DNA from 3 places in the Nonomuraea sp. GTA35 genome. Region 3 is predicted to be linked to each of the others. Evidence: riboswitches for the same ligand, from Rfam matches in the RefSeq annotation. Region 3 holds a riboswitch; each other region holds the start of a gene.
What was found. Region 3 has a riboswitch for cyclic di-AMP ahead of ACBJ32_RS28300 (C40 family peptidase). Riboswitches for the same ligand answer to the same signal wherever they lie in the genome.
Positions count from the first base shown of each region.

Region 1 (9,785 bases), on a different contig from region 3:
TAATAGCTTGACCAGGCTTCGCCACCGAAACGGCCACTGCTCACCGTCCGGCCATGCCAAGCCGGAGTGCTGTCGTGGAATCTCAGACACCTCGGAGACTGGATCTTGAGGTCCAGGGGAAGAGATGTTCCTGATGGTGATGAAGAACTACCCGCCCGAGTTCAAGGCCGAGTACGGGATCGCGACCGGGGCATCAGCGAAGGGAAGTCGTGATCGGGCCCGTGATCGGCTTCCTCTTGGGCCGGTAGGTGCGGCCGGCTCGGGCGAGGTCACCGATCGGTTCCTTCTTCTTGGCGTCCACGCTCACTACCGGCGAACCGTCGGCGAGGAACTGTTCGACCGTGGTGTTGATGTGCTGGAACTCGGCGTCGCGGTCGGGAACCTGGCTGCCGGCGCGCCGCTTGGCCATGCCCTGGAGACTGAACCCCGCCGCGCAGCAGATCGCCCACTGCCGGGGCACTGATCGGGTGCCCGGCTGCGGTTGATTCCCGGGCCAGGTCCCGCAGCGAGGCCGTGGTCCAGTGCAGCGGGGAAACCGGATCACCGATCTCCCGCGGCTCGATCAACGCCTCAAGCGCCGGCGCCAGGCCCGGGTCATGCTCAGCAGCCGGCTTTCGTCCGCCACCGGGACGGCGCACCCGGCCCAGAACCGGTGCACCACCCGCGAGCTCGAGGAGTCCCTCATGATGGTCGGCTCCGACACCTCTGCCAGCCTGGCCACCACCACGATCCCGCCATGCCCGAGCGCATCGGCCTCAGCAGCCGGATACAAGCGGCGCTGCCGCTCGTCCGGATACGGCAGCACGGCTGCTGTCAGGCTGCGAACTTCACATCCCGGACCGCCAGGTCTGTCTCAGATATCGCTATGGAAGGCCATTTAGCACGCCACTCACCGAAGTTGCACTGAAACTCCACGCTTCGGGGCTAGGGCCCCTCAATCGGCTCTGACCACACCTGGTTGCTGCCCGGGCCGGACGTTCGTCGCAGCGAGGGTCATGAGTCAACGACTGAGCAGGTAGCGCCGCGGTGTGGTGCCGACCGTGCGGCGGAAGGCCGCCAGGAACGCGCTTGCCGTGGCGTAGCCGACGCTGTGTGCCACCCGGGACACCGGCTGCCCCTCGGCCAGCAGCGGCAGGGCGGCGCGCAGCCGTACCTGTGTGCGCCAGTGGTCGAAGCTCATGCCCGTGTCGCGCACGAACAGCCGTGTCAACGTCCGTCTGCTCACACCGGCCGCGCGAGCGTGAGCCTCCAAACTGCGTGAGTCGGCCGGGTCCGCCAGCAGGGCGGCCGCCACCATCTGGACCCGCTCGTCGGTGGGTTCCGGCACGTCGATGGGCTTGGTGGGCAGCGGACGCAGCAGGTCGGGCACCACGGCCTCGGCGCGCAGCCGCGCGTCGTCGGCGAGGTCGGTGCGGGCCAGGTAGCCGATCAGTTCGGCCAGCAGGCCATCGACGCCGACGGCGGTGGGCTCGCGCCAGTCCAGGGGGCAGTGCTCCGGCGCCAGGTACAGGCTGCACAGCACCGCGTCGCGGGTCGCGCCGGTCGCGTGGGCGATACCCGCCGGCAGCCACAGCGCCCTGGTGGGCGGCAGGACCCAGTAGACCTGGCCCACGTTGACGCTCAGGACACCGCGCCGGGTCCAGGCGAGTTGGTGGTGGGTGTGGCTGTGCGGGGGGATCCAGTCCCCAGAGGCCAGTGGGAAGTGGCCGACGATGATCGCGCCCATGTCCTCCATGCGACATAGTCTGTCCCCATCGCGGATTGTGGCCAAATATGGCAGATCAATAGCGTCGTCGGGTGCCGATAATCGTGTTGTGTCTTGTCCAGTTCATGCTCGTACTCGATGACACCGTCGTGAGCGTGGCCCTGCCCAGCATCCGCCATGAGCTGGGCTTCAGCGCGTCCGGGCTGCCCTGGGTAGTCAACGCCTACTTCCTGGCCTTCGGTGGGCTGTTGCTGCTGTGCGGCCGGATGGCGGATCTGCTGGGCCGCCGTCGCGTCTTCCTCATCGGGGTGGCGCTGTTCGGCTTGGCCAGCCTGGCCTGCGGGCTCGCGCAGGAGCCGTGGCAGCTCGTCATCGGGCGGTTCGGTCAGGGCGCGGGCTCCGCGATGGCCAGCCCTGCCGCGATGTCGATGATCACGTTGCTGTATCCGGGGCCCGAGGCGCGGGCCAAGGCGCTGGGCATCTGGGGCGGCATCGCGGCCCTCGGCGGGACCACGGGCCTGGTGCTGTCCGGGGCGCTGACCGACCTGGCGTCCTGGCGTGGGATCTTCCTGATCAACCTGCCCGTCGTCGCCGTGGCGCTGGCGTTGCTGCCCCGCCTGGTCCCCGAGTCCCGCGCGCCCGGAGGGCGCCGCCTCGACGTTCCCGGCGCGGTCCTGATCACCGGTGCTGCGGTGTCGCTGGTGTACGGGCTGCTGCGAGTGGGGGAGACCGGCTGGAGCGATCCTCTCGTCATCGGTGCCGTCGTACTCTCCGTCGCCTTGATGGTGGCCTTCCTGGTGGCGGAGTCACGGGCGGCAGCGCCGCTGGTGCCCCGATCGTTCCTGGCCTCGCGGACGCGGGTGGTCGCCAACGGCGCGACTCTGCTGTTCTCGATGGCGATGTACGCCATGTCCTTCCTGCTGATGCTTCAGGTGCAGACCGCTCTGGGATATAGCCCGCTGCTGGCCGGCATCGCCTACCTGCCTTACGGTGCGGGCATTCTGGCAGGCATGTGGCTGTCGTCCCGCCTCTCGCTCAGGATCGGGACACGATGGGCGCTTCTGCTGGCGTTCGTGGTCAACATCGCCGGTCTGTTGCTGCTGTCCGACGTGGCGGCGGGCGACTCCTACGCCGCACACGTCCTGCCCGGCATGCTCGTACTGAGCGTGGGCAACGGGTTGAGCCTGCCCCTCATGGCCACGGCCGCAGTCGACGGTACGACCGAGGCGGACGCCGGTCTCGGGTCGGCCCTGTTCACCTCCGTCCAGCAGATCGGTGGCGCTGTCGGGGTGGCCGCGCTGACCATGTTGGGCTACTCACGCGGGCTCACGGCGGGCGCGGTCTGCGTGGCGCTCGGCGCCGTGCTCATCGGCGCACTGCTTCCGTCGCGTCCACGTTTCGTGAAACAGACTGCCAATGAGCTTCGGCAAACTGGATCTACTATCGGGAGTAGGTAAAGAATTTCCTCGCCATCGCCCATGGCGCAGGGGATTCCGTTGCATTGTCCAGAGGTTGGCTTGCATCTTTCTATGCAGTTCGCTTACCTTCAAGGACTCAAGGCGTACGCCTGGCAGCATCGCTTGCCGCGTGGCGCCTCCATATTGCCGAGACCGTGTCTCACCAGCGCGTACGTCATACGTGCGGATGTGACGCGGCCGCCGAATTCGCGATCTCGCGGAACCGGGGACCCATCTGTTTCTGGGGTGAATCGGTGTGCTCCATGTGAGCGCTCCGTAGGGCACTTCCACGCCCGAACCCGTCAGCTAACCCGGTAGGCGGCATGGAAGCAAGGAGCAATTTCAGTAATGGCCAAGCACAGCTTCACCCGTGCCCTCATGCCCGGAAACCTTTCCCGCCTCGCGCTGGGGCTCAGCGTGGCAGCCGGTGCCGTTCTCGCCGCCGGCCCCGCCTTCGCCGCGGACCATGAATCCCAGAGCCAGGCCCAGAGGCCGGCGACTCAGGCGAGCGCACAGGCGGTGCTGAAGATTGCCGAGTCGCAGATCGGCGTTACGGAGAACTCCGCGGGCGGCGGGACTCCATTCCACAGCTGGTACATGTCGTCGCAGCGGGCGAAGGAGACCATCGCCCGTGACGGCGGCAGCATTCAGGCGTACGCCAACGCCCCGTGGTGCGCCATGTTCGTCTCCTGGGTGGGCGAGAAGGCGGGCGCCCGGCCGACCGTCGGCTGGGACGCCTACACCGTCACCTACGCCAAGTGGTTCCAGGCGAACAAGCGCTGGGGCACGGTGGCCAAGCCCGGTGCCATCGTCTTCTACGACTGGAACGGCAAGAGCACCTCGGGCATCGACCACGTGGGCATGGTGAAGCAGGACAACGGCAACGGCACGATCACCGCGATCGAAGGCAACACCGGCAACGGCAAGGTCGAGCAGCGGATCCGGCCCAAGTCCCAGGTCGTGGGCTACGGCTACCCCGATTACAAGGCCTGACGCAGCAGGTCGAAGACTCCTTGCCAGCGCGATGGTCAAAGGATCGCGGGTGGCGAGGGAGAGTCTCCTGCGCCACCCGCTGTTTTCTTGATCCGAAGTTGCCGAGTGACGTACTCCGCCTGCCCTGACCACCGGACTGGAGCGGACGTCGGCGGAAAGGGGCCTCCCATGCTGATGAATCGGTTCGAGACGCTCCTGGTCAACAGCTCGCCACGCCGAGCGCTGCAACGTTGGTACGAGGCGCCGCAGCTGATGAAGCTGGGCGGGCGAACTCCGGGCACCCGGGTTCTGGAGATCGGCGCTCGGCGACGGTCGGTGCGCTACGCCGGGCACGTGCGGCTGGCGCTGGGCGACGCCACCGATCTCCGTGTCGCCTTCGGGATCATCCACCACATCCCTGATCGGCGAGCCGCACTGGCTGAGGCAGCGCGAGTCCTTGCCGCAAGGGGCGGGTTCCACTTCGGCGAGGTGACGGCGACTGCCCTGGCACGCCCGTCCTTCCGGCGTCTGCTTGAGCATCCCGAGGAAGACCGGTTCACGGCGGGGGAGTTCCTCGCCGAACTGCCCCGCCATGGCCTGAAGGTGGATGATCGCTGGGTCACCCGGATCGGTGGGGACTACGTGCTCGGTGTCGCACAGCGTCGCTGACCATCATGGGCGGACCGCACCGAGCAGGCGGTTGCGCCAGTAGTCGTCGAGGTCGACCACCTTGATGACATCGCCGGTTTGCGGCGCGTGCACCATCTTGCCGTTGCCGGCGTACATCCCCATGTGGCCGAGCCCCTTGCTGAAGAGCAGGTCTCCAGGCTGCAGCGCATCCAGGGGAACTCGGCGGCTGGCGCCCCACGCCCATTGAGTCCAGGTCGTCCGGGGCAGTTCGACTCCGCCGGTGCGCCAGGCGGCCTGGGTGAGGCCGGAGCAGTCGTAGGAGCCGGGCCCGGTGCCGCCGTATCGGTAGGGCTTGCCCACCTGGGCGAAGGCGAACTGGAGCGCGCGGCGGGCGTTGCCGGATGCCGGGCCGGTGTACTCGATGCCGGGGCTGTTGGGATCGCCGGTCTGGAAGGTGCCCAACCGGCGCAGGAGCTTGGTCTGTTCTTTGACCAGCTTGTCCACCTTCGTCTTCTCGTCGCGGACCTTGTCACGAGCGTCGTCGGCTTCTGTCAGAACCCGCTGCGCTTCCGTGCGCCGATCGCGCAGGTCCTTCGTCGCCGCCTCGTAGGCAAGTATTTTGGCCGCTCGGTCCTGCGCCAGTTGCTCAAGGGAGGCCATGCTGCTCAGAGCCGCCTCGGAGTTGCCCTGCAGGGCGAACGCCGGCCAGCCCCCGAAAGGGCCGGCCTGATAGCTGTTGCTCGCAATCGTGGCGAGTTCTTCGCGTAGCGCGCGGGCCTGTGCGTCCTTGCGGCTGAGCTCGGTGTTGAGCTTCTCGTACTTCTTCTTGGCCGACTTGTACGCCTCATTCGCCTGGTTGTACCGCTCGACCAGTTGGTCGGCCTGTTCGTTCAGCTTCACCAGCTTGGCCCGGATCTTGGCCGGCGACGGCTCTGCGAGAGCGCCGCTGGGCGTCGCGGCCAGTGCGATCAAGGCTAATGCTGCGGCTACTGCTGGTCGCCCGAGCCTCGTCCACACGGCCACTACGATGCCTCCTCGTAAGTCACTGAGCCTGGGCCGAAATAGTACAGAAGGCGCGGAGGCTTTTGCCCTGTTCCGTGCAATTTCCCTAGGTAGGACCGACTTACTATCAGCGGTAGCTGATCTGGTGTCACGTGTGGATACGCACGCGACGGGCATCGCGTTCAACAGACGCGTATGCGCCCCCGGCCTCCGCGGATGGCTCGGGAGCCGGGCGCGTACGCCTCAGCGTTCGGCACCTGCTCGGCCGTCACGGCGAGCAGCGGCCAGCGGTCCGGACGGGATGATCAGCGTTGACCGGCTGGTGGAGTGCACGACCCGGGTAGAGGTGCTGCCCGACAGCAGTGCTGACAACCCTCGGCGCCCACGGGAACCGAGGACGATCAACGATGCGTCGGTCTCCTCCGCCACGTCCACGATGGCCTCGGCGGCCGTCTTCTCGGGGACAGAGGCAACGCGAGGTTCTGCGTTCGGCCCGAGGGCCCGAGCACGCTCGGCGCCTTCGGCCGCCAGGTGCTCAGAGGCGTCCAAGGTTCGAGCGTCGAGGTCGCACAGGTCCTCCAGAGCCGGATGGCCTTCCAGATAGGCGGCGAGGCTTTCCAGCGGTTGGCGGGCGTAGAGAACCACGGTGGAGGCTCCCGGGAAGAGACGTGCGGTCTCTTCGACGGCGTGCCGGGCGTCTGGGGAGCCGTCGTAGGCGATGAGGATGGACATGAGATCTTCTGCCTTCTGAGGTGTCAGCCGCGGGAGGCGGTGACCTCGTCGGCGGGCGCGCCGGCGCGGGTGCGCAGGGCCGCCGCGGCGATCAGGGCGCCGGCGAGCGCGCCCTGCGGGATGGACGTGATGAAGCTGATCACCGCTGGACCGGGAAGCTGGATGACGGGCACCGCCATGATGTCCGACAGCGTGAACAGCATGGTCGCCACGGCCCACGCCGGCGCGGCGCGGGAAGCCAGGCGCGCGTACCGGCTCGCCTCTGCTGACAACAGCCCCTTGTCGGAGGGCAGCAGAACCGCTGCCATCAGCAACGCGCCGATCGTCACGACGGCCGACAGGTTCGCGGCGAGCTTGGCGGCGGGCAACCTCCAGCGGGTCACGGCTCCGGAGTCGGCGAGACCGGCGATCGTGGGGGTGAAGGCCGCCCCTCCGGACAGCAGACCGATCACCAGGGCGGCCACGGAGGCGCCGGTGGTGGCGAGGAGCAGGCGCGTCAGGCGTGCGGTCATCCCTGGCCTCCTCGTTCAGCCGGACGGTGGTGAGGTGTCGGTGGCGCCGCGTGCCGTCAGCATGCGCCGCATCAGGTCGATCTCTGCTTGCTGGGCGGCCAGGATGGCGCTGGCCATGCGGTGTACCTGCGGCCGGCCGCTCTGCCGTGCCGCCTGCGCATCGCCTGCTGGTTCTGTGCTTGCAGGTGCGAAATCGCGCCCGCGTGCAGGCGGCTGCCCGGCTCGCCGGCGCCCATGGGAGGCTGAAGGGCACCTGAGGGGTCTGGTAGGCCAGGGTCGCCAGCTTGGAGATCTGCCGCCGGGCCGCATCGAAATCGCGCTGAGCGGCCCGCAAGCCCGCCGCGGCCGAGCGTTCCGCCCGTTCCGCGGCGGCGAGCGCCACCCGGTTGGCGTTGTAGTCGGCCACGACGGCGTCGAAGTCCTTCTGCAGCCGGCTCAGTTGCTTGCGGAGTTGCTCGGCGGTGGGCTGAGGGTCGGCCGGAGCCGCCGGCAGCGATCAGCACGGCCGGCAGGCCCTGCGCGTGTGTGAATCGGGAGCCCGGCCGTCGAGCCGTCACTCCGTGCCCTGCCGTCGAAGAGGCCGCCGCCGGCACCCAACGAGGCTGGTCGCGCCGGCTGAGCAGGCGCTGCAGGCGCTCCACGACACCCGCGTCCGCCAACGCGAAGGTGGCCGCCGGACCTGGAGCGGACTCGCCGGCCGCCATGCGGACCAGGGCGCGCGCCAACGGCAGCTCGCCGTGCGCGCGGCAGGCATGATCGTCGGCGATCATCTCCAGCAGCACGGCGACCGCCTGCCGTGCCGTCCGCACGGGCGTCAGCCACGGGAACGCGTGCGTCAGCGCCACGAACGGCAGCAGGGCCAGATCGTGGCGCCCGCGTGCGGGCGCCCGCTCATGCCGCAGGACGGCATCCAACTCCTGCGTCGTCAGCAGGACCACCGTGCCCTGGCTCAGCACGATGCGCCGATGCCGGCCCGGTACGCAGCTGGCCACCCGCTCGGCGACCGGCAGGACGTAGGCGTCGTGGTCCGGCCAGTGATCGGCCACCACGTCGACCAGCATGCGCCGGCGTCGCCGCTGCCGGATCGTCCTGGCGGTGGTGCGTACCGTGTGGATCAGACCACGCCAGCGCCACCAGGTGCGGCAGCCCCAGCCCGTCCAGGCCGTGCCCGTTCGCGATCTGGCGCATCAGGGTGTGCATCCCGTGCGGGAACACCGCCGCCAGCGGCGCCACCGCGGCCACCAGCCCGAGGTCGACCGCCTCACCTCGTCGATGCTGCCGGGCCGGATACTTAAAGTCAACATGTGTGAAGTTCAACGCTCGATCAGTCTTGCCCCGTGTCCGAAACCCCGCGTACGCGGCGCCGCCCCACCCACCGCAAGGGCAGGCCCACCCTGACCCGAGAGTCGATCGGCCAGGCGGCGCTGACGCTCATCTCGCGGAACGGGCCCACGGCGCTGACCATGCGGATCCTGGCCGACGAACTCGGCGTCTCGCCTCGCGCGCTGTACAACTACGTCACTGACCAACGCGAGGTGCTGGCGCTGGCGCTGAGCGTCGCCCAGGAGGACGCGCCGACACCGCGGCTCGATGCGGATGATTGGCGAGACAGCCTGCGCGAGTACTGCAGGGAGCCGCGTTCCTGGTACCGCCGTCACGCAGGGCTGCTGGCCCTGGCCATGAGCGGACAGTTCGCCACGCTCACCGACCCGCAGCACACCCTGGCACGTCACCAGGACACCGTGCTCGGGTTCCTCCTCGAGCTCGGACTGAGCCCGAAAGACGCACACCGTGCGTATCAACACCTGATCCTGCTGATCGCCGGGTTCACCGAGTTCTACGACTCCTGGCACGACCGGCCACCGGCCGGGGTGGACCCGGCCGATTGGGCCACCGCAGCCCCGCAGGTTCAGCGCGCCGTGGCCGACCTCGACACGCCGCATCTGAGCCGGGTTCTCGCAGAAGCAGGCCCGCAGCGGCCGGACGATCTGTTCGAGGGCACGGTGGACATGCTCGTGGCATGGCTGGAGCGGACACAGAGAGGCTGAGCCTCAGCCTCCACAGCCGTCGCGAAGAGATCAGGCTCAGGGGTGGCCTACTTCAGGACGTCTTCTCCTCCCCGGCGGCCTTCTCCAGGGCGGTGACGACGCCTGGGCCGAGGTGCATCCCGGCAGCGTCGTGGTGAGCCCGCGCGGTGGTGGAGTCCACGCTGACCAGGGACAAGTCCACCTCGCGTCGCTGCGCGGCTTCCGCGATCATGCCCTCCAGCCCAGCTTCGAACTCCCCGGGCATCTCCCGCCACCGCCCGCCTGTCCGGAACCGCCAGATCACCCCCTCGAACTGCTGCCGCAGCCGCTCGGGGTACGGGCCGAACCCACCGATCGGCAGGTAGGGCTCGATGAACTCCCACTCCACATCCGTCAACTGCACCCGCGTCACGCAAAACGGCCCCGAGACGAGGGCGGATCCCGCAGATTGATCACAACCAAATACACGCCCTGATCGAGCCTCGGCCAGCTGCCAACGACACGTGGAAGATCTGACGTCGAACACATTGCTCGGTCACCATCCGTTGCCGCGATCGAAGGCCATGATCCTCCCAACCAGTCAAGATCGGTTCGGTTGAAGACGGATTCGCTGCCCAACAACGTGATCCGGCCGGTGAAGCCGCGTTGTCGCAGGGGGTCCGCGGCACTGATGCCCGCCACGGACGCGCCCACAATGACCATCTGGTCCCCTATGGTGATCCCTCGATCGAGATCGCCTGTCCTGGAC
Region 1 is NZ_JBGNUV010000008.1:207,783-217,567, forward strand. It holds partial or broken gene ACBJ32_RS32730 (hypothetical protein) at 194-638, opposite strand; gene ACBJ32_RS32735 (helix-turn-helix transcriptional regulator) at 1,001-1,735, opposite strand; gene ACBJ32_RS32740 (MFS transporter) at 1,810-3,162, shown strand; cyclic di-AMP (ydaO/yuaA leader) riboswitch at 3,352-3,498, shown strand; gene ACBJ32_RS32745 (CHAP domain-containing protein) at 3,682-4,155, shown strand; gene ACBJ32_RS32750 (SAM-dependent methyltransferase) at 4,324-4,803, shown strand; gene ACBJ32_RS32755 (NlpC/P60 family protein) at 4,807-5,736, opposite strand; gene ACBJ32_RS32760 (universal stress protein) at 6,010-6,498, opposite strand; gene ACBJ32_RS32765 (hypothetical protein) at 6,522-7,010, opposite strand; gene ACBJ32_RS32770 (M56 family metallopeptidase) at 7,082-8,071, opposite strand; gene ACBJ32_RS32775 (TetR/AcrR family transcriptional regulator) at 8,348-9,058, shown strand; partial or broken gene ACBJ32_RS32780 (transposase) at 9,120-9,449, opposite strand; gene ACBJ32_RS32785 (ferredoxin) at 9,748-9,785, opposite strand, start outside.
Region 1: another riboswitch for cyclic di-AMP. It lies ahead of ACBJ32_RS32745 (CHAP domain-containing protein); the one in region 3 lies ahead of ACBJ32_RS28300 (C40 family peptidase).

Region 2 (9,785 bases), 200 kb from region 3:
CGCGGGGGCGGGCCACCGGCGTCGTCAGGGCGAGGTCAGCTTGGTGATCTCGGCGACGAAGCTCGGCCAGAGCTCGCGCGGCAGGTCGTGCCCCATCCCCGGGTACGTCACCAGCCGCGCCCCGGGGACGGCCGCGGCCGTGGCCCGGCCGCCCGCCACCGGGACCAGCGGGTCAGCCTCCCCGTGCAGCACGAGCGTGGGCACCTCGACCCGGGCGAGCAGCTCCGTACGGTCGCCCGACGCCATGATCGCGGCCAGTTGCCTGGCCGTGCCCGCCGGGTCGAAGCAGCGGTCGTAGGCCAGCCCGGCCGTCGCCCTGATCTTCTCCCGGTCCAGCTCGTAGCCCGGCGAGCCGATGGTCGACCAGGTCCGCACCGCCTGCTCCAGCACCGCCTCGCGGCCCTCGGCCGGCCTGCCCATCAGGACGGCGGCGGCGGCCTCCGTGGGCGGGGCCACGGAGGGGCCCGGCGTGGACATGACGGAGGTCAGGGTCAGCACCCGGCCGGGGTGCCGGATGGCCAGCGTCTGGGCGATCATGCCGCCCATCGAGGCGCCCACGACGTGGGCCGCCGGCCAGCCGAGCGCGTCCATGAGGGCCGCGGTGTCATCTGCCAGGTCGTCCAGCAGGTACGGCGGCGCGGCTCCCATCGCGGGCAGGCCGTGCTCGTGGAGGTGCGTGGACAGGCCCGCGTCGCGGTTGTCGAACCGTACGACGTGGTGTCCCTGCTCCGCCAGGAGCTCGCAGAACCCCTCGTCCCATTGGATGAGCTGGGCGCCGAGCCCCATGATGAGGAGCAGCGGGCGCCCGGTGGGTGAGCCGAAGCTCTCGTAGGCGATGTCGATGCCGTTCGCGGCTGCGCGGATGGTCACGACGACCAGAATGACATTCTGGTCGTCGTCACGTAAAGGTCATCCGCTCCGATTGATGCGGGAGCTCAGCGCTTCATGAACGCGGCCCGCAGGCGCTCCCCGCCGAGCAGCGCGCCACCGCCCGCCACGGACAGCACGCCGGCCATCAGCGCGGTGCCGACCAGGCCGGACTCCTTCTCCGGCTCGTCCGCGGGAGCGTCGGGGAGGCTGCCACCCGCGGCGGAGGTGTCCTCGGCCTGCGGCGGGGTCGCCGGGTTGGTGTCGCGCTCGGCCCAGGCGCCGGTCGAGAACGGCACCGGGTAGTTCTTCTTGCCCACGCCGTCGCCCCACTTGGTGATGACGTAGTCGACCTCGATGTGGCCCTGGCCGCCGATGCCGTCCACGCCCAGCGTGCTGGAGTTGAACTCGCCGCCGGTCAGCTCGGCGAACGTCTTGGCGTCGAGGTCCAGCATGATGCCGCGGTTGGAGGGCGCGCCCGGCCCGCGGTCGCCCACGAAGAAGGGCATCTTCTTGCCCTTGTAGACCACGTAACCCTCGGTCAGCAGCGGCCAGCTCGGGCTGGCGGCCAGCCCCTTCTGCATCGGCTTGCCGCTGGCCGGCAGGCCCGTGTCACCGGCGCGGCCGGAGGCGTCGTCCCAGAAGTACGAGGCAGTGGTCGAGCCCTTGAGCAAGATCTTTTCACCGGTGTCGGTGTCGGCGTGGGCGGCCGTGCCGGCGATGCTCATCGCGCAGGCGGCGGAGGCGGTCAGCACGGCGAGGGAACGCAGGCCAAAACGGGCATACATGAAGCAGCAAAACCCTTCACTGGGGGACAGGGAGGTTGCACTCAGGGGATGAGGGCGCAGCGGGGCAGAGCGCCGCGAGGTCGCTACGCGGAGCGCAAGATACGAGCCTTTGAGGAAGGGGGCCGCTCAGCAGGCGGCCGTCAAGACGCGGTCCGGGGGTACGACGCGCTGATGCATGGGGTAAGTTGTCCTCTCCATCACGCCTACCGGGTTAGCTGACGGGTTCGGGCGGTGGAGTTGCCCTACCGGCACGGAGCCGGATTCACCCCAACGGAGGTGGTTCCCCGGTTCCCGAAGTTCGGGATTCGGCGCCAACCGGCCGTCCTCCTGGGGTAAGGACTGGGTCACCGGCTGGTAATGGCGATTACAGTAGCCACGGAAACGGACATCTGCAAACGATTCTTCACGAATCGGGCGAAAGATCTACCTGTCCCGGCAAAGGAAAAGGGGGCACGGCACGCCGTACCCCCGCAGAATTCCAGCGTCAGCCGCCGCTCTTGCGCCTGAACGATCTTTTACTCGCAGCCGGACCGTGCGCCCCGTGGATCTTGGATGGGTCGCCGCCCCTGCCACCCGCGCCCGATCCGCCGTGCTGGTTGCGCTTGCGCTCCAGCGCCTCGCGGAACTTGCGCTTCAGCTCGTCCTCGGGAGTTTCGCTGACTTCCGGCTCCGGTGTATCCGCCATGAGGACCTCCATGGTGTTGGGGACAGTTCACAGCTTCGCACGGCACCGCTTATGACGCGAAACCGGGCTCACTGCGCGGTGAAAGACAGCAAGCGGAAGACCGGGCCGGGACCGCCCGAGCGGCCCTGCCCGTGGCCTCGCGGTCTTCGTCGATCACAGCTCCAGGGGTAACAGGTAAAGGGGATCCGTTCCGTTCGTGGTGTTGTGTTGGAACGGATCCGGAAAGTAATCCCGCGATGAGACTCCTCGGTCGTGACCTGGCGATGGATCTGGGAGCGGCGAGCACGCGGATCTACGTCAAACGCAAGGGCATCGTGCTCGACGAGCCCTCGGTCGTCGTGTGCGACGACCGCACGGGCAAGATCGTCGGATACGGCGCGGAGGCCGCCGCCGACTCCGGCGGGCGCACCCACTGGCCCGTCAGCGGCGGGCTGCCTGCCGACGCCGAGCTCGCCCGGCGCATGATCCGGCACTTCCTGCGCAAGGTGCACTGGCACCCGTACGCCAGGCCGCGCCTGGTCATGGCGCTGCCCTGCGACTCCACCCCGATCGACCGCGAGGCGCTGCAGGACATCGCGTACGAGGCGGACGCCAGGACCGTGCACCTGGTCCCGCACGCGCTGGCCGTGGCGCTCGGCTCGGGCATCTCACCCGCCGACCGCACCGGGCACATGGTGATCGACATCGGCCGCGACGCCGCGCGGATCGCCGTGCTGTCCGGCGAGTCCGTGGTGGCGACCGGCTCGGTGCCGTACGGCGGGCAGGCCGTGAACAGGGCCATCGCCCGCTTCGTGGAGCGCGAGCACGGGCTGCAGCTCGACGACCGCGAGGCCGAGTCGGCCAAGCGGCACGCGCACGACGGGCACGTCGTCGTGCGGGCCCGCGACCCCGGCACCGGCCGCGAGCGGGAGCTGACGCTGCCCGTCCAGCACATCTTCGAGGCCACCGGGCAGCCGGTCGAGTCGATCGCGCGGGCGGCGATGGAGACGGTGGAGCGCTGCCCGGCCGAGCTGGCCGCCGACCTCGGCGAGCACGGCGCGGTGCTCGTCGGCGGCGGATCGCTGCTGCGCGGGCTCGGGCGGCGGCTGCGGGAGACGCTGGGCATGCCCGTGCGCAGGGCCGAGCGCCCGCTGGAGTGCGTGGCGCTGGGGCTGGGCCGGTGCGTGGACGAGCTGGGCCTGATCGGGAGGCTCCGTGGCGGCCGTACATGATCGACGACCTGTTCCACAGCGGGGTCTCGCTCGCCGACAAGGCCGTCAGGACCGTCGCGGTGTACGTGACCGTGGCGGCGCTGCTGCGCATCGGCGGCAAGCGGGGCATCGCCCAGCTCAACAACTTCGACTTCGTGGTCATGCTGCTGATGAGCAACGTCGTGCAGAACGCGATCATCGGGCCTGACGACTCGCTGGCCGGCGGCCTGGCCGGGCTGGTGATCCTGATGGCGGTGAACGCGGTCGTGGTGCGGCTGGCGGCGACGGTGCCGGCGATCGGCAGGCTGGTCGAGGGCAGCCCGATCGTGCTGGCCCGCGACGGGGGATACGTGCACGCGGCGCTGCGGCGGCTGGGCGTGCGGCAGGCCGATGTCGACGTGGCGATCCAGCTCAGAGGCGGCACGAGCGTGGCCGACACGAGCCTGGTGCGGCTGGAGCCCGGCGGCGCCGTGCTCGTCAGGCTGCGGCCCGACGAGGAGACCGCCGAGCGGGGTGACGTGGCGGAGCTGCGTACCCGGCTCGACCGCATCGAGCGCAAGCTCGACGCCCTGGCCAGAACAGGAGGCAGCGCATGACCGTCCGCGGCATCGACCACGTCGGGGTGACGGTGCCCGACCTCGACGCGGCCACCGAGTTCTTCGCCCGCGCGTTCGGCGCCGAGGTGCTCTACGACACCCTCCCCCGCGCGCAGGGCCCCAAGGGCGGCTGGGCGACCGAGCGGCGGCTCGGGGTGCCGCAGGGCACGGCCGAGGTCGCGGTGCGCATGCTGCGCCTGCCCAACGGGCCGGGGATCGAGCTGTTCGAGTTCAGCGGGCCGCGGCAGGGCGGGGCCGCGCTGCCGTGCGACCTGGGGTGGCAGCACGTCGCCCTGTACGTGGACGACCTGGACGAGGCGTTGCGCCTGGTCGCTGAGGCGGGCGGGGTCCGGCTGTCGGAGCCGGTGCCGCTGCCGGGGCCCGAGGCGGGCGAGCGCAACCGGTTCGCCTACTGCCGGATGCCCTGGGGCGGGACGGTGGAGCTGCTGACGTATCCGGACGCGCAGCCGTACGAGAAGGAGACGGACCAGCGACGGTGGCGGCCCTGACCCAGGGTCAGAGGCGAACGCGCAGGCCGGGAGCCTGCTCCCAGCCGGTCAGGGAGAGGACGCGGCGGACCACGGGCGAGATCGGGTCGAGGATCAGCTCGCGGTCCGCGGGTAATCGCGCGGCGGCGACGATGATGAGGCGCATGCCCGCCACGTCGATGAAGGTCAGGCCGGACAGGTCGAGGCGGATGTCGTGGCTGCCCGCCAGGAGGGCCCAGCCGAGGGCGGCGGCGAGCAGGTGACGGTTGCCGCGGTCGATCTCGCCGGTGATGCGCAGGCCGAAGGGGTGCGGAACGAGGGTGACGCGTGCTCGCTCATCTGTTTCGAAGGTCATCCGGCTCCGGGGGCTGCCTGCCATACAAGGTGGCAATCTGCCCTGAAAGGACCGGTTTATGCCGATGCGAGGTGACACTGCCGTGCTTTTTGCGTGATTCACTCGTTAGCTAGCGGTGATCTTCGATAGGGTCCCCTCGTGCGCGCCCGCCGACACGCCCTGTCCGCGATGCTCTTCTGTGTCGCGGCGGTTACGGCGTGCACGGCCGCGTCCGAGCCGCCCACTCTGGAAGCGGCCAGCAGGCAGCTCGACGCCGACGCCGGTGAGCTGGTCAGGGCCACCGAGCTGCATCTGTCGTCCGTGCGGCGGGCCGATGACGACACCTGCGTCCCTGGGCAGTTACGGCATTTCGTCCAGGCGGAAAGCGACCTGGCCGAAGCGACGGACGGGCTGCTGGAACGGTTGCGGGCACTCGGCTACGACAAGGTCGTCGACGATCTCGACCTGCGGGACCACGACCAGGGCGTGGCGGTGCTGCGCAACCCCCGGACCCGGCTGGAGTTCGAGCTGACCGTGCTCTCCGGGGAGAAGGCCGGGGTCCGGGTGGTGGGCAAGACGACCTGTTACGCGGCCGAGTAGCCGCCCGGGCGGCTACTCGGCTCCCTGCGGCTACGGCGTGGACAGGGCCTCGGTCGGGGACAGGCGGGAGGCGCGGATGGCCGGGTAGAGTCCGGCGACGGCGCCGATGAGCAGGGTCGCGGCCAGGCCGCCGACCGTGGCCCAGGCCGGCACGACCGAGGGCCAGCCGCTGTAGAGCGCGTACCCCATCGTCACCGCCGTCCCCAGCAGGACGCCGCCGGTGCCCCCCAGCGCCGACAGCAGCAGCGACTCGGCCAATAACTGCGTCCTGATCTGCCCCCTGGTCGCCCCGAGCGAGCGGCGCAGGCCGATCTCGGCGCGGCGCTCCAGGACCGAGATGACCATCGTGTTGGCCACGCCGACCCCGCCCACGAGCAGGGCCACCGCGCCCACGCCCAGGAGCAGGTTGGCGAACGCCTGGCTGGTGGCCTGCTTGGCCGCCAGCGCGTCGGACGGGCGGGAGATGTCCACCTCGTTCGGCGCCTCCGGGTTGGCCGTGCCCGCCAGCACCTGGCGTACCGACTCCAGCTTGGCCTCCTCCGAACGCGTGTAGAGCGTGGTCGGGTGGCCGTCGAAGCCCAGCCGCTCCTCCGCCACCGGCCAGCCGACGAGCACGCCGCTGTCCAGCTCCGTGGCCAGCGCCACGGGCTCCAGGACGCCGACGACCGTGAACCGCACGCCGCCGACGACGATCTGGGTGTCCGGGCCCGCCGCGCCGATGCCGAGCCGCTCGGCGGTCAGCGCACCGATCACGGCGGCCGGGTAGCGTTCGGTGGCCGCGTTCAGCCAGGCCCCGCTGCGCAGGGTCGCGCCCACGGTGGCGGGCAGGTCGAGGCGGGCCGCGTACGCGGTGAGCCCGCCGGTCTGCGCCTCCGGGATCTGCTCCGAGCGGTAGACCTTGGCCTCGCCCACCTTGCCGATCGACGAGACCGCCTCCACCGGCCCGATCCGCTCGATCATCGCCTCGGCGTCCTTCGGCATCTGGGCGGCCTCACCCGTGATCGTGGACCCCGAGGAGAGGGTGAGCAGGTTCGTGCCCAGCGCCGACAGCTGGCGGTCGAGCTCGGCCCCCGAGGACGACGAGAGCCCGACCACGCCCACCATGGCCGCGATGCCGATGGCGATGCCCAGCGCCGACAGGAACGCCCGCAGCGGCCGGGTGCGCAGGCCGACCGCGCCCACCCGCATCACGTCGGCCGACCGCATCCGGGCCGGGGACAGCCGGGGCCGCTCGACGGGCCGCTCGACGGGAGGCTCGATGGGCCGCTCGGTGACCGTCATCACGCCACCCCGGATTCCGCGGGCTCTCGCGCCGAGTCGGAGATGATCTCGCCGTCGCGCATCCGTACCTGCCGGGGCAGGCTGGCGGCGATCTCCCGGTCATGCGTGATGATCACGATGGTCGTGCCGCCCGCGTTCAGCTCGTGCAGCAGCTCCATCACCCCCGTGCCCGAGACGGAGTCCAGGGCCCCGGTGGGCTCGTCGGCCAGCAGCAGCGGCGGGTCACCCGCCACCGCCCTGGCGATGGCCACGCGCTGCCGTTCACCACCTGACAGCTCGTGCGGCTCGTGGTCCATGCGATGCTCCAGCCCCACCCTCTTCAGCGCCGCCGCCGCGCGGCGGCGCCGCTCGGCCCTGCTCAGGCCGGTGTAGATCAGGCCGTCCGCCACGTTGTCCAGCGCCGGCACCTTCGCGGCCAGATGGAAGGACTGGAAGACGAACCCGATCGTGGTCGCCCGCAACGCCGACAGCTGGTTGTCCGACAGCTTCGACACGTCGTACCCGTCGATGTGGATCGTCCCCGACGACGGCCGGTCCAGGGTGCCGACGACGTTCAGCATGGTCGACTTGCCCGACCCGGACGGGCCCACGATCGCCACCAGCTCGCCGTGGCCGATCCGCAGCGACACCCCCTTCAGCGCCGCCACCCCGCCCGGATACGTCCTCGACACCTCCTGCAGAGCGATCATGGGATAGCCGGTCATTTCGGCATCCCCACGGTCATGCCCTCACGCAGCCCGTCCCCCGACACCTCGACCTTGCCCCCGGCGAACAGCCCCGTCTCGACCGCGACGTACCGGGACGTGCCACCCTCGACGACCTCCAGGCCGAACCCGCCCTCCTGCAGCGCCACCAGCGCCGCCACCGGCACCGTCAGCACGTTCTTGCGCTGCGAGGCCGTGAACGTCACGTCCACCGACGCCTTGTCCAGCCCCTTGGCCGACTTCGCGTTCCCGATCGAGACCAGCGCCTCCACCCGCGTGTCCGGCTCCTCCTGCCCCTCACCCGGCACGATGACCGTGGCCACCTCGGTGACCTTGCCCTTCACGCTCTTGCCGTCCGGCAGCGTGACCTCGACCCTGGCCCCCTTCCTGGCCATCCGCTGATCCTCGGCCTCCAGCTGCACCGTGATCACCTTGGACGTGCCCGTGTACGTCAGCACCTTCTGACCCGGCTGGGCCGGCTGGCCCTCCTCGGCCTCGATGCTCTCCACCCGCACCTTGCCGGGAGCGAAGACGACCTGGCCCAGCTTGACGACCCCGGTCTCCTCCAGGCCGCGATCCTCCTGCCACTCCACCACGGCCTCGTAGGTGTCGTAGGTGAACTCGTCGTCCACCGTGAAGCCGTCGTAGCCGAGCTTGCTGAGGTTGCGCTCCAGGTTCTCCACGTCCTTGCCCTCCACGCCGATCTTCAGATCGCGGTAGGCGGGCGTGTCGCCGTACATGAGGGTCACGGGGTCGTTGTCGAGCCGGTACAGCGACTTCCCGCGCGTGACCGTCGCGCCGCTCTCGGGCAGCCACGTGATCGTGCCCGGCGCGCGGCTCACGGCCGTGGTCACGGGGCCGTAGCCGAGCTCGCCGTCGGCGTCCCTGGTGTCGTTCAGGGTCTGCCTGGCCACCGTGGCGGTGGCCGGGGGCAGGGCGCTGGCCGATCTGGTCGGGCCGGCGCCGCCCTCCAGCAGGCCGGTGCTGTTGAGCGCGACGAACCCGCCGCCCGCCGCCGCCACTGCGATCAGGAGCCCGGCCACCAGCTTGCCCCTGCCGCGGCGGCGGCGCTGCCGGGGAGGCGTGGCCTCCGGCTCCGCCTTTCCGTCGATGGTGGCCATACCCATCAAGAACCTCCCATGCCGGCCTCAGCGGACTCCTTCTGGCACTTCTCCTGCGCGGCCTTGAAGTCGGGGTCCTCGCCGACCTCGGGGGTGATGCGCATCATGTTGCCCTCGGGGTCGGGGTAGGCCTCGACGCCGTTGTCGCGCATGCACTGGGCGAGCTTGCGCATGTTCTCGGCCTGCTTGGGGTCGCCGCCGCCCTGGCGCGTGCCGCTCGGGGCGTACTGCTTGCACGCCTCCTGGGCCGCCTGGACCTTCTCCTGCGGCGTGTTCTTGTCGAACTTCATCATCACCCTGCCGTCGGGGTCAGGGTCCGGCATGTCGATGCCGTTCTCGCGCATGCACTGGGCGAACTTGAGGCCCTTCGCCTGCGGATCCTCGCTCGGCTTGGCGCTGGCGGCCTGGCTGCCGGTGCCGGTGCCCGTCACCGAGGCCACGTCCGACCCGCCGCCGTCGCCCGAACCGCAGCCGGTCAGGACCAGGGCGAGCGCGAACGGTGCCGTGACCAGCGCGCTGAAGACTCGTCGTCGCATGAAGCTCTCCTCGTCGAATGAACCGTCGGATGAACGTCGTTCGATGGGAGATGCAATAGGGGGCGGTGTTTCCTCAGCGTTTCCACATCCACGGCCGTCGCGGGTTCATGTCGCGGGCTTATTCGGAGCAAATGCCGCCTCCGTCACACTCGGCTCTGTAAGCGGATGGAAAGGCCTGGGGTGCGCGATGCGGGTGCTGGTGGTTGAGGACGAGCCGATGCTCGCCGACGCGATTGCCGAGTGGCTGCGCGAGGAGACGCACGCGGTCGATCTGGCACACGACGGCGAGGCGGCGCTGGAGCGGATCGCGGTCAACGACTACGACGTGGTCGTGCTGGATCGGGACCTGCCGCGCGTGCACGGCGACGAGGTCTGCCGGGAGATGGTGGCCTCCGACTGCGACGCGCGGGTGCTGATGCTCACCGCCGCCGCGCAGCTCGACGACCGGGTCACCGGGCTGTCCATGGGGGCCGACGACTACCTGACCAAGCCGTTCGCCTTCCCCGAACTGGCCGCCAGGGTGCTGGCGCTGGGCCGGCGCTCCCGGCCGGCCGCGCCGCCCGTGCTGCGGCGGGCCGGGATCACCCTCGACCCC
Region 2 is NZ_JBGNUV010000006.1:161,760-171,544, forward strand. It holds gene ACBJ32_RS27305 (alpha/beta fold hydrolase) at 25-870, opposite strand; gene ACBJ32_RS27310 (hypothetical protein) at 936-1,655, opposite strand; cyclic di-AMP (ydaO/yuaA leader) riboswitch at 1,841-1,976, opposite strand; gene ACBJ32_RS27315 (DUF5302 domain-containing protein) at 2,140-2,340, opposite strand; gene ACBJ32_RS27320 (rod shape-determining protein) at 2,577-3,551, shown strand; gene ACBJ32_RS27325 (YetF domain-containing protein) at 3,548-4,126, shown strand; gene ACBJ32_RS27330 (VOC family protein) at 4,123-4,635, shown strand; gene ACBJ32_RS27335 (STAS domain-containing protein) at 4,643-4,969, opposite strand; gene ACBJ32_RS27340 (hypothetical protein) at 5,108-5,548, shown strand; gene ACBJ32_RS27345 (ABC transporter permease) at 5,579-6,754, opposite strand; gene ACBJ32_RS27350 (ABC transporter ATP-binding protein) at 6,829-7,533, opposite strand; gene ACBJ32_RS27355 (efflux RND transporter periplasmic adaptor subunit) at 7,530-8,654, opposite strand; gene ACBJ32_RS27360 (hypothetical protein) at 8,660-9,190, opposite strand; gene ACBJ32_RS27365 (response regulator transcription factor) at 9,378-9,785, shown strand, end outside.
Region 2: another riboswitch for cyclic di-AMP. It lies ahead of ACBJ32_RS27310 (hypothetical protein); the one in region 3 lies ahead of ACBJ32_RS28300 (C40 family peptidase).

Region 3 (9,785 bases):
GAACAAGCCCGTCGTTCTGGTCGCAGAGGAGCTGTCCGAGGCTGGCCTCGCCGTACTCGGTGCTGATTTCGAGGTCCGCCACACCGACGGCGCCGACCGTTCCCAGTTCCTGCCCGCTCTCGCCGACGTGGACGCGCTCATCGTGCGCTCCGCCACCCAGGTCGACGCCGAGGCGATCGCCGCGGCCCCCAAGCTGCGCGTGGTCGCCCGCGCCGGTGTCGGGCTCGACAACGTCGACGTCGAGGCGGCCACCAAGGCCGGTGTCATGGTCGTGAACGCCCCGACCTCCAACATCACCAGCGCCGCCGAGCAGACGATCGCCCTCATCCTGGCCAGCGCGCGCAACACGGCCCAGGCCCACGCCGCGCTGAAGAACGGCGAGTGGAAGCGGTCGAAGTACACCGGTGTCGAGCTCGACGAGAAGGTCATCGGCATCCTCGGCCTGGGCAAGATCGGCCAGCTCGTGGCGCAGCGCCTGCAGCCGTTCGGCGTCGAGCTGATCGCCTACGACCCCTACCTGCCGCCGGCCCGCGCCGCGCAGATGGGCGTCAAGCTGCTCAGCCTCGAAGAGGTGCTCAAGCAGGCCGACTTCCTCACCGTGCACCTGCCCAAGTCCAAGGAGACGATCGGGCTCATCGGTGACAAGGAGCTGCACCAGGTCAAGCCGAGCGTCCGCATCGTCAACGTGGCCCGCGGCGGCATCGTGGACGAGAGCGCGCTCTACTCGGCGATCAAGGAGGGCCGGGTCGCGGGAGCCGGCCTGGACGTCTTCTCCAAGGAGCCGTGCACCGACAGCCCGCTGTTCGAGCTGGACCAGGTCGTCGTCACGCCGCACCTCGGCGCCTCCACGCACGAGGCCCAGGAGAAGGCCGGCACCCAGGTCGCGCGGAGCGTGAAGCTGGCGCTGGCGGGCGAGTTCGTGCCGGACGCGGTCAACGTCCAGGGCGGCGCCGTGGCCGAGGACGTCAAGCCGGGCCTGCCGCTGGCCGAGAAGCTCGGCCGCGTCTTCACCGCGCTGGCCGGCGAGGTGGCCACCAAGCTCGACGTCGAGGTGCGCGGCGAGATCGCCGCCCAGGACGTGCGGGTGATCGAGCTGGCCGCGCTCAAGGGCGTCTTCGCCGACGTGGTCGAGGAGCAGGTCACCTACGTCAACGCGCCGCTGCTGGCCAAGGACCGCGGCATCACCGTCGAGCTGGTCACCAGCTCCGAGAGCCCCGACTGGCGCAACGTGGTGACCGTGCGCGGCGTGCTCGCCGACGGCCGCACCGTGTCGGTCTCCGGCACGCTCTCCGGCCCCCGGCAGATCACCAAGATCGTCGAGGTCAACGGCTACGAGATGGAGATCGAGCCGACGGCCCACCTGTGCTTCTACACCTACACCGACCGCCCCGGCATCGTCGGCGTGGTGGGCAGGCTCCTGGGCGAGCACAGCATCAACATCGCCTCGATGCAGGTGGCCCGTGACGTCAAGGGCGGCAAGGCGCTCATCGCGCTGACCGTCGACTCCGCCATCCCCGCCGAGGTCGTCGAGCAGATCGGGTCCGAGATCGGCGCCGAGAGCGGCCGCTCGGTGGACCTGGAGGACTGACCTCCCGGATCTCGCGCAGGGCCGTCACCCGTCCGGGTGGCGGCCCTTTGCGTCTCAGCATGCAAGATACTAGGACTTCCGAGCAGATCCTCGGGTACTGTGGCTGCTAATGCGCCAGGTGTTCGTACTCATTGCCTGCCGCGGCGGGGCCTGTTAGGGCAGGTCGACGACCCGCCGCGGAGTGCGGCGTTGTGTCGGCCAGTAAGTCCCATTCGTCCGGTCCGTGACCCGGACCACGAGATCAGGCCCGGTCGGATTCGCGACCGGAGTCCGGCTTCCCACTGGAACGCGTCCGCGAAATGAGCTGAGTCACATGTACGACATGTACGCCTGGAACCGCACCGAAGAGCAGCAGGACGAGGCCGCCGAGGCCCTGCAGACCGCGCTGGACCGCCGCGACAACGGCGGCGCCCCTCAGAATTCGAGCCGGTAGAAGACGGCTGTCCGCCGTAGCGCGGGCACGAGCTTGATGACCGAGGCCACCGTCCGGTGCACGGCCGACAGGCGATCGAAGCCGTCGATGTCGAACGCGCTCACCACCTCCAGGCAGCGCAGCCCCGGATGGATGGCCCGCAGCGCGGCGGGGCCGTCGATCGCCCAGTGCATCGTGGCCCCGGCCTTCCGCACGGGTTTGTTGAGCCGCTGCAGCCGCAGCCCGAGCGGGCTCAGGGCGTCGAAGACGAACCCGCCGCCCGGGAAGCGGTCCACGATCGCCCGCAGCAGCGCGGGGCCTTCGCTCCGGTCGAGGTAGTAGAGCAGGCCCTCCGCGACGACCAGCGCGGGAGCGTCCGCGGGCACCCGCTCCAGCCAGCCCAGGTCGGTGACCGAGGTGCCGATCAGGTCGTGGCCCGGCCGCTCGGGGAACAGCCGCCGGCGCAGCTCGACGACCTCCGGATAGTCCACGTCGTACCAGCGCACGGACGGCGGCGGGTCCATCCGGTACACCCGGGTGTCGAGCCCGCAGCCCAGGTGCAACACGGTCGCCCCGGGACGGGCGCCGAGGAACTCGCCCGCCCACCTGTCGATGAAGCGTGCCCGCAGTGCCACGGCCCTGGCCATCCTGGCGTCGAGCCCGGTCTCGCGGAAGTCGTGGTCGATCCGCTCGATCGCCTCCGCCGCCATCCGGTCGCCGAGTATCGGGTGCGGGGAGGTCGCGTCGAGCGCTCTGCCGTACAGGGTGGCCAGGAGCGTCGCCTTCTCCCCGGTCAGGTGCACCTTCTCGGATGACATATCCGACACGCTACGCCCGTGGTACCAACACCTGCCCTTCTGGATACGAAGAGTGTTGATAGCGTCGCTATACGTGTTCATCCATGCAGGAGGTTCCCCCATGCGCGCTTCCCTGAGCGTGATCCGTCGCGCCGCGACCGTAGCCCTGCCCGCTCTGACCGTCGCGGCGCTGCTCGCCGTCCCCGCCCACGCGCAGGAGTCCTACCTGCGCATCACCACCTACCACGGCGGCAGCACCACGCAGTGGTTCCTGACCTGCCGTCCGGAAGGCGGCGTCCACCCCGACCCCGTCGCCGCCTGCGACAGGCTGGACGAGTTCGGCGGCGACCTGGACCGGATCAGGTACCGGCCGGACGTGCCCTGCCCGAAGATCTTCGACCCGGTGCACGTCGAGATCCGGGGCGACTATCGGGGCGAGCCGAAGGACTTCGCCGACGACTACCCGAACCCGTGCTTCGTGGCGCACCTCGCCGCCCCGATCGTGCCCTGACCGCCTGCTGAGGAGGACGAGCGGCCCCGCGGGGGAAAGCGGGGCCGCTCGGGCTTCTCAGAGGGTGGCGGTCACGTCGGCGGGCACGGTTTCGCGGCGCTGTTCGAGCTGTTCGGCCCACTGGCGCACGCCCTTGGGGTCCGGCCGGACAGCGCCGACGAAGGCCTGCCTGCGCCAGTGGGAGAGCTTCTCCTCCTTCACCACGTCGCCCGACCGCGGCGCGTGCACCATGTGGCCGGGCTTGGAGATCATCCCGACGTGGCCCAGGTTGCTGAAGAACACCAGGTCGCCGGGTCTTAGATCGTTCCAGGAGATCTTCCTGGAGAAGGCCCCGTACTGCTCGCGGGCCGTTCTCGGCAGGTCGATCCCCGCCTTCTCGTACGCCCGGAGCATGAGCCCCGAGCAGTCGTACCCTCGATCGCTGGTTCCGCCCCAGACGTACGGGATGCCGCGCTTGTCCATGGCGTAGTCGAGGGCGATCTTCCAGGCGGGTCTGGGCGCCTGGGCCTGCCTGATGCGCCGGATCTCGGCGCCGGTGAGGGTGGTGGTGTCCTTGTCGGTGGCGGACCGGGCGGCGACCTCGTCGCCGGTGGCCGCCTGGGCGGCGGGGGTGGCCAGGATGAGTCCGGCAGAAGCTGCTGCCAGGACGATGGCGGTGCGAGACAGAGCACTGTCCTTCCATACGGCCGACCGGGTTAGCTGACGGGCTCGGGCCTGGAAGACAGCCCTACGGCGCTGACCGCCGATTCGCCCCTGGGGGAAAGTGGGTCCCCGGCTCCACGCAGCGGCTGCGTGGATTAGGCTCGACGGACTCTAACGAAACGGTCAAAAGGTCGCAATCCCCCCAAACCGGACGTCCGGAAAATGAGATGGTGTGTTCGTCAGACGAGACGAGCCGGTATGGTTGCCGTCATGGAGTCGCGTAACATCCGCCTGGCCGTCATCCCTGGGGATGGCATCGGCACCGAGGTCGTCGCCGAAGGGCTCAAGGTCCTGGAGGCAGTAGGCACGAAGATCGAGCCCACGCACTACGACCTGGGGGCCGCACGCTACCACCGTACCGGCGAGACTCTCCCCGACTCGGTGCTCGACGAGCTGCGCGGCTACGACGCGATCCTGCTCGGCGCCATCGGCGACCCCAGCGTGCCGCCCGGCATCCTCGAGCGCGACCTCCTGCTGCGACTCCGCTTCGCCTTCGACCACTACGTCAACCTGCGGCCGGTCAAGCTGTTCCCCGGCGTGGCGACCCCCCTGGCCGGCACGCCGACGGAGAACATCGACATGATCGTCGTGCGTGAGGGCACCGAGGGCCTCTACGCCGGCACGGGCGGCGTCATGCGGCGCGGCACGCCGCACGAGATCGCCACCCAGGAGTCGCTCAACACCGCCCACGGCGTCGAGCGCGTGGTGCGTTACGCGTTCGAGAAGGCCAAGACCCGGCCGCGCAGGAAGCTGACCCTCGTCCACAAGACGAACGTGCTCACCTTCGCCGGCGACCTGTGGCAGCGCACGGTCAACCGCGTGGCCGAGGAGTACCCGGAGGTCAGCACCGACTACTGCCACATCGACGCGGCCTCGATGTTCTTCGTGACCCAGCCCGAGCGCTTCGACGTGGTCGTCACCGACAACCTGTTCGGCGACATCATCACCGACCTCGGCGCGGCCATCGCCGGCGGCATCGGCCTGGCGGCCAGCGGCAACATCAACCCGGAGGGCGCGGCGCCCAGCATGTTCGAGCCGGTGCACGGCAGCGCCCCCGACATCGCCGGCCAGGGCAAGGCCGACCCCACCGCGACCATCCTGTCCGTCTCCATGCTCCTCGACCACCTCGGCCTGCACGACGAGGCGGCCAGGGTCGAGCGGGCGGTCGCCGACGACATCGCCGAGCGCGGGGCAAGCCGCAGCACCAGCGAGATCGGCGACGACATCACCGCGCGAGTATCCGGCTAGGACCGCCTAGCCCCGTACGCGCCTGGCGGTCCGAGGAGGACTGCCGGGCGCGTTTTCGTGTACCCAGGCCACGGCGGTAATCGGGCCAACCCCCCATCAACCGCTTGCCATCCCATATAGCGAGACAATAGGAAGTACGGACCGCCCCCGGGAGCGCGACAGCTCCCGGAGGGGTGACCGGATTCCGGTAGATTTCGGTAGACCGTAGAGAGAAGGACCGCCGTCATGACCATCGCTCAGAAGCTCAGCTTCGACGTGCAGCTATCCGACCACGCTCGCACCGCAGCCGAGCGGGAGCAGGTACTGGCGAACCCCGGATTCGGGCAGACGTTCACCGATCACATGATCTCGATCGACTACACCGAGGGCGAGGGCTGGCACGACGCCAGGCTCATGCCGTACGGTCCGCTCTCGCTCGACCCCGCCACCTCGGTCTTCCACTACGCGCAGGAGCTGTTCGAGGGCCTGAAGGCCTACCGGCAGATCGGCGGCTCGATCGTCACCTTCCGCCCGTACGCCAACGCCGGCCGCTTCAACCGCTCGGCCGCGCGCATGGCCATGCCCGAGCTGCCGGAGGAGACGTTCGTCGAGTCGCTGGAGCTGCTCGTCCAGACCGACAAGGAGTGGGTGCCCACCACCGAGGGGCACAGCCTCTACCTGCGCCCCTTCATGATCGCCACCCAGGCGGGGCTCGGGGTCAACTACCCGTCGAAGACCTACAAGTACATGGTCATCGCCTCGCCGGCGGCCTCGTACTTCACCGGTGGCGTCAAGCCCGTCTCCGTCTGGCTGTCCACCGAGTACACCCGCGCCGCCCCCGGCGGCACCGGCTTCGCCAAGTGCGGCGGCAACTACGCCGCGGCGTTCGTGGCGCAGCGGCAGGCGGTGGAGAACGGCTGCGACCAGGTCGTGTGGCTGGACGCGCAGGAGCACCGGTACGTCGAGGAGATGGGCGGGATGAACCTGTTCTTCGTCTTCGGCGACAAGCTCGTCACGCCCGCCCTCACCGGCACCCTGCTGCCCGGCATCACCCGCGAGTCGATCCTGGAGCTGGCCGGCGACCTGGGGCTGGAGACGGAGGAGCGGCTCATCACGGTGGACGAGTGGCAGGAGGCGAGCGCGTCCGGCGACCTCACCGAGGTGTTCGCGTGCGGCACGGCGGCCGTGGTGACGCCGGTCGGCACGGTCAAGGGCGCCGACCGCTCCTGGACCGTGGCCGACGGCACGCCGGGCCCGGTGACGATGCGGGTGCGCGAGGAGCTCGTCGGCATCCAGTACGGCGCCCGCCCCGACACCCACAACTGGATCCACAAGATCGGCTGAACCGGCCGGTGGTGAGCCCTCCCGGCAGGGCTCACCACCATTCCCCGGTATTCAGCGACAATTCCCACGGCGCCGGCAGGAACAGCGGCTCGGTGAGCGTCGCGACCGTTTCCCGGCCGTATGCGCGGCCACCCGGCTCGCTGAAGAGCCGCACCGTCCGCTGCGCCGGATCGACCACCAGATAAAGCGGCACCCCGGCCGGCGAGTAACTGCGCGGCTTGACGTAGAAGTCGTCGTAGGAACTGCCCGAAGAAACGATGTCGACGAGCAGCAGCGTCGAATCCCCGTGCACCGCGTAATCCTTGTGCAACCGCGGCGCCCGGGGCACCACCGTCAGGTCGGGCACGTACCGATCGGCCTGACGGCCCAGGTAGACGGTGATGTTCGGCCAGATCTGCCAGCCCCGCTCGACCGCCGGGGCGAGCAGCCCGCGCAGCACCCGGAACATGCACGTGTTGTGCTGCCAGGTGCCCGCCTCGTTGACCACGATCCGGCCGCTCACCGTTTCCACCCGATATTCGGGGTGCAATTCACGCACGGTACGGAATCGCTCTTCGAGGGGCACGGCCATGCACTCCGTCCTTTCTGGCGGCGGAGTGACAGAGCGTATGCCGGAACGGGTGTGTGAATACAGGGCGTGCGGCGCTAGTTCTTTCTGATCAGCGTCATCCCGTCGGCCACGGGCAGCATCACGACGGTCACCCGGGGATCCTCCATCACCAGATCGTTGAACTGCCGCATCTGCACGGTCGTCGGCTCGTCGTGCGCGGGATCGGCCACCCAGCCCCGGCGCAGCGTGTTGTCCGCCAGGATCAGCCCGCCCGGCCGCAGCCGGTCCATCAGCAGCTCGTAGTAGACCGGGTAGTTCTGCTTGTCGGCGTCCAGGAAGGCCAGGTCGATCTGCTGGTCGAAGGCGGTGAGCGTGTCCGCGGCCGGCCCGATCGTGAGCGTCACCCGATCGTCGAGGCCCGCCTCGTGCCAGTAGCGGCGGGCGATGGACGTCCACTTCTCGCTGACGTCGAAGCAGTGCAGCGTGCCGCCGGACAGCCCGCGTGCGATGCAGATGGACGAATATCCGGTGAACGTTCCCACCTCCACGGCCACCCGAGGCGCCATGAGCTGCGTGATCATCGTGAGCAGCCGGCCCTGGTCGAAGGAGATCTGCATGGTCGCGTCCTCGCCCGCGACCTCGGCGGTCTCCCGCTCCAGCGCCGCCAGCAGGGGGTCGGGGGCTGTGGTGTGCTCGGACACGTACCGCGCTACGGCGGCGTCGAGGAGGTATGCCTTCATGCGGCCATTTGCTCCGTTTCGGGTAGGGTCTGCGCGATCAATGAGGTGAGAGTGGGCTGATGAAGAAGCGGTTGATGGCGGTCGCGCTGGCGTGCGTGGCGATCGCCGTACTCGGGGTGCTGGCATTCTCCCAGGCGGGCGCGTCGTCGTCCGGTGAGGTGACGCTCACCCGGCAGGCGGACGGCTCGATGGTCCTGGCCGACCTGGGGAGCGACGCTCCCGTGCTGGACGTGTACGAGGACTTCGACTGTCCCGTCTGCAAGGACATGCACTCCAAGGTAGACGCCACGATCAGGAAACTCGCGCAGGAGGGCAAGGTCAAGGTCGTCTTCCACACCGTGACGATCTTCGGGGACGAGCCCATGCGCTCCAACTCCATCCGCGCCGCCGCGGCCGCCCGCTGCGTCCCGGCGGCGAACTGGCTGGCGTTCAGGGACGAGGTGTACGCCATGCAGCCCGCGCCGCACGGCACGGCGTCCGGCTTCACCGTCGAGGAGCTGACCAGGGCCGCGCGCAAGGCGGGCGCGTCGGTGGACTCCTGCGTCACGTCGCAGACGTACGCCGAGGCGCACCTGGCGGAGACGGCCAAGATCCCGCTGCAGGGCACGCCGACCGTGGTGCTCGACGGCCAGATGCTGGGCAACGAGGCGTTCGACCCCGCCGCGCTGGAGCGCCTCGTCACCGGAGGCGTCGGCGTGCAGGTGTGAGCTGCGGTGTCCCATGTGGTGAGACCGGTGTGCCGAATGGTGAATGCGTATGGCAGACTGGACGGCACCATGTTCTACGGTCTGCTCATTATCGGCAGGCGCGCTGGCTGACACAGGGACACCGCCAGCGCGCAGACCTCTCACGTCCGTGAGGGGTCTTTTTGTTTTCCCGAACGCATACCCGACTTCCGCGGAGAAGAGAGACTCATGGCCGACGACCGCTTCCACGTATACGACACGACGCTGCGGGACGGCGCACAACAGGAGGGGCTCAACCTCACCGTCGCCGACAAGCTCGCCGTCGCGCGCCACCTGGACGGTCTGGGAGTCGGGTTCATCGAAGGGGGCTGGCCGGGCGCCAACCCCAAGGACACGGAGTTCTTCAGGCGCGCTCGAACAGAGCTCGACCTGAAGCACGCGCAACTAGCCGCGTTCGGCGCGACCCGCCGGGCAGGTGTGCAGGCCGCCGACGACCCTCTGGTGGCCGCCTTGCGCGAATCCGGCGCGCCGGTCGTGACCCTTGTCGCCAAGAGTCACGACCGGCACGTGGAGCTGGCCCTCCGCACGACTCTCCAGGAGAACCTCGCGATGATCCGCGACACGGTCTCTCACCTTCGTGCGGAGGGACAGCGAGTCTTCCTCGACGCCGAGCACTTCTTCGACGGCTACAAGTCCAACCCAGCCTACGCGCTGGAGGTGATCAGGACCGCCGCCGAGGCAGGCGCCGACGTCATCGCCCTGTGCGACACCAACGGCGGCATGCTCCCCGACGAGCTCGCCGAGATCGTCCAGGACGCCGTACGCACCAGCGCCCGCGTCGGCATCCACTGCCACGACGACACCGGCTGCGCCGTGGCCAACACCCTGGCGGCCGTCAAGGCCGGCGCCACCCACGTCCAGGGCTGCGCCAACGGCTACGGCGAGCGCTCCGGCAACGCCAACCTCTTCACGGTCGTGGCCAACCTCCAGCTCAAGCGCGGCTTCGAGCTCGTGCCGCAGGAGTCGCTGGCCGAGATGACCCGCATCGCCCACGCGATCACCGAGGTCACCAACGTCACCCCCAACTCCCACGCGCCCTACGTCGGCATGTCCGCCTTCGCCCACAAGGCCGGGCTGCACGCCAGCGCCATCAAGGTCGACCCCAACCTCTACCAGCACATCGACCCCGCCCAGGTGGGCAACGACATGCGCATGCTCGTCTCCGACA
Region 3 is NZ_JBGNUV010000006.1:357,985-367,769, reverse strand. It holds gene serA (phosphoglycerate dehydrogenase) at 1-1,588, shown strand, start outside; gene ACBJ32_RS28310 (class I SAM-dependent methyltransferase) at 2,003-2,818, opposite strand; gene ACBJ32_RS28305 (SSI family serine proteinase inhibitor) at 2,919-3,308, shown strand; gene ACBJ32_RS28300 (C40 family peptidase) at 3,366-3,770, opposite strand; cyclic di-AMP (ydaO/yuaA leader) riboswitch at 3,978-4,122, opposite strand; gene ACBJ32_RS28295 (3-isopropylmalate dehydrogenase) at 4,221-5,258, shown strand; gene ACBJ32_RS28290 (branched-chain amino acid aminotransferase) at 5,484-6,581, shown strand; gene ACBJ32_RS28285 (Uma2 family endonuclease) at 6,613-7,152, opposite strand; gene ACBJ32_RS28280 (O-methyltransferase) at 7,227-7,871, opposite strand; gene ACBJ32_RS28275 (thioredoxin domain-containing protein) at 7,931-8,578, shown strand; gene cimA (citramalate synthase) at 8,786-9,785, shown strand, end outside.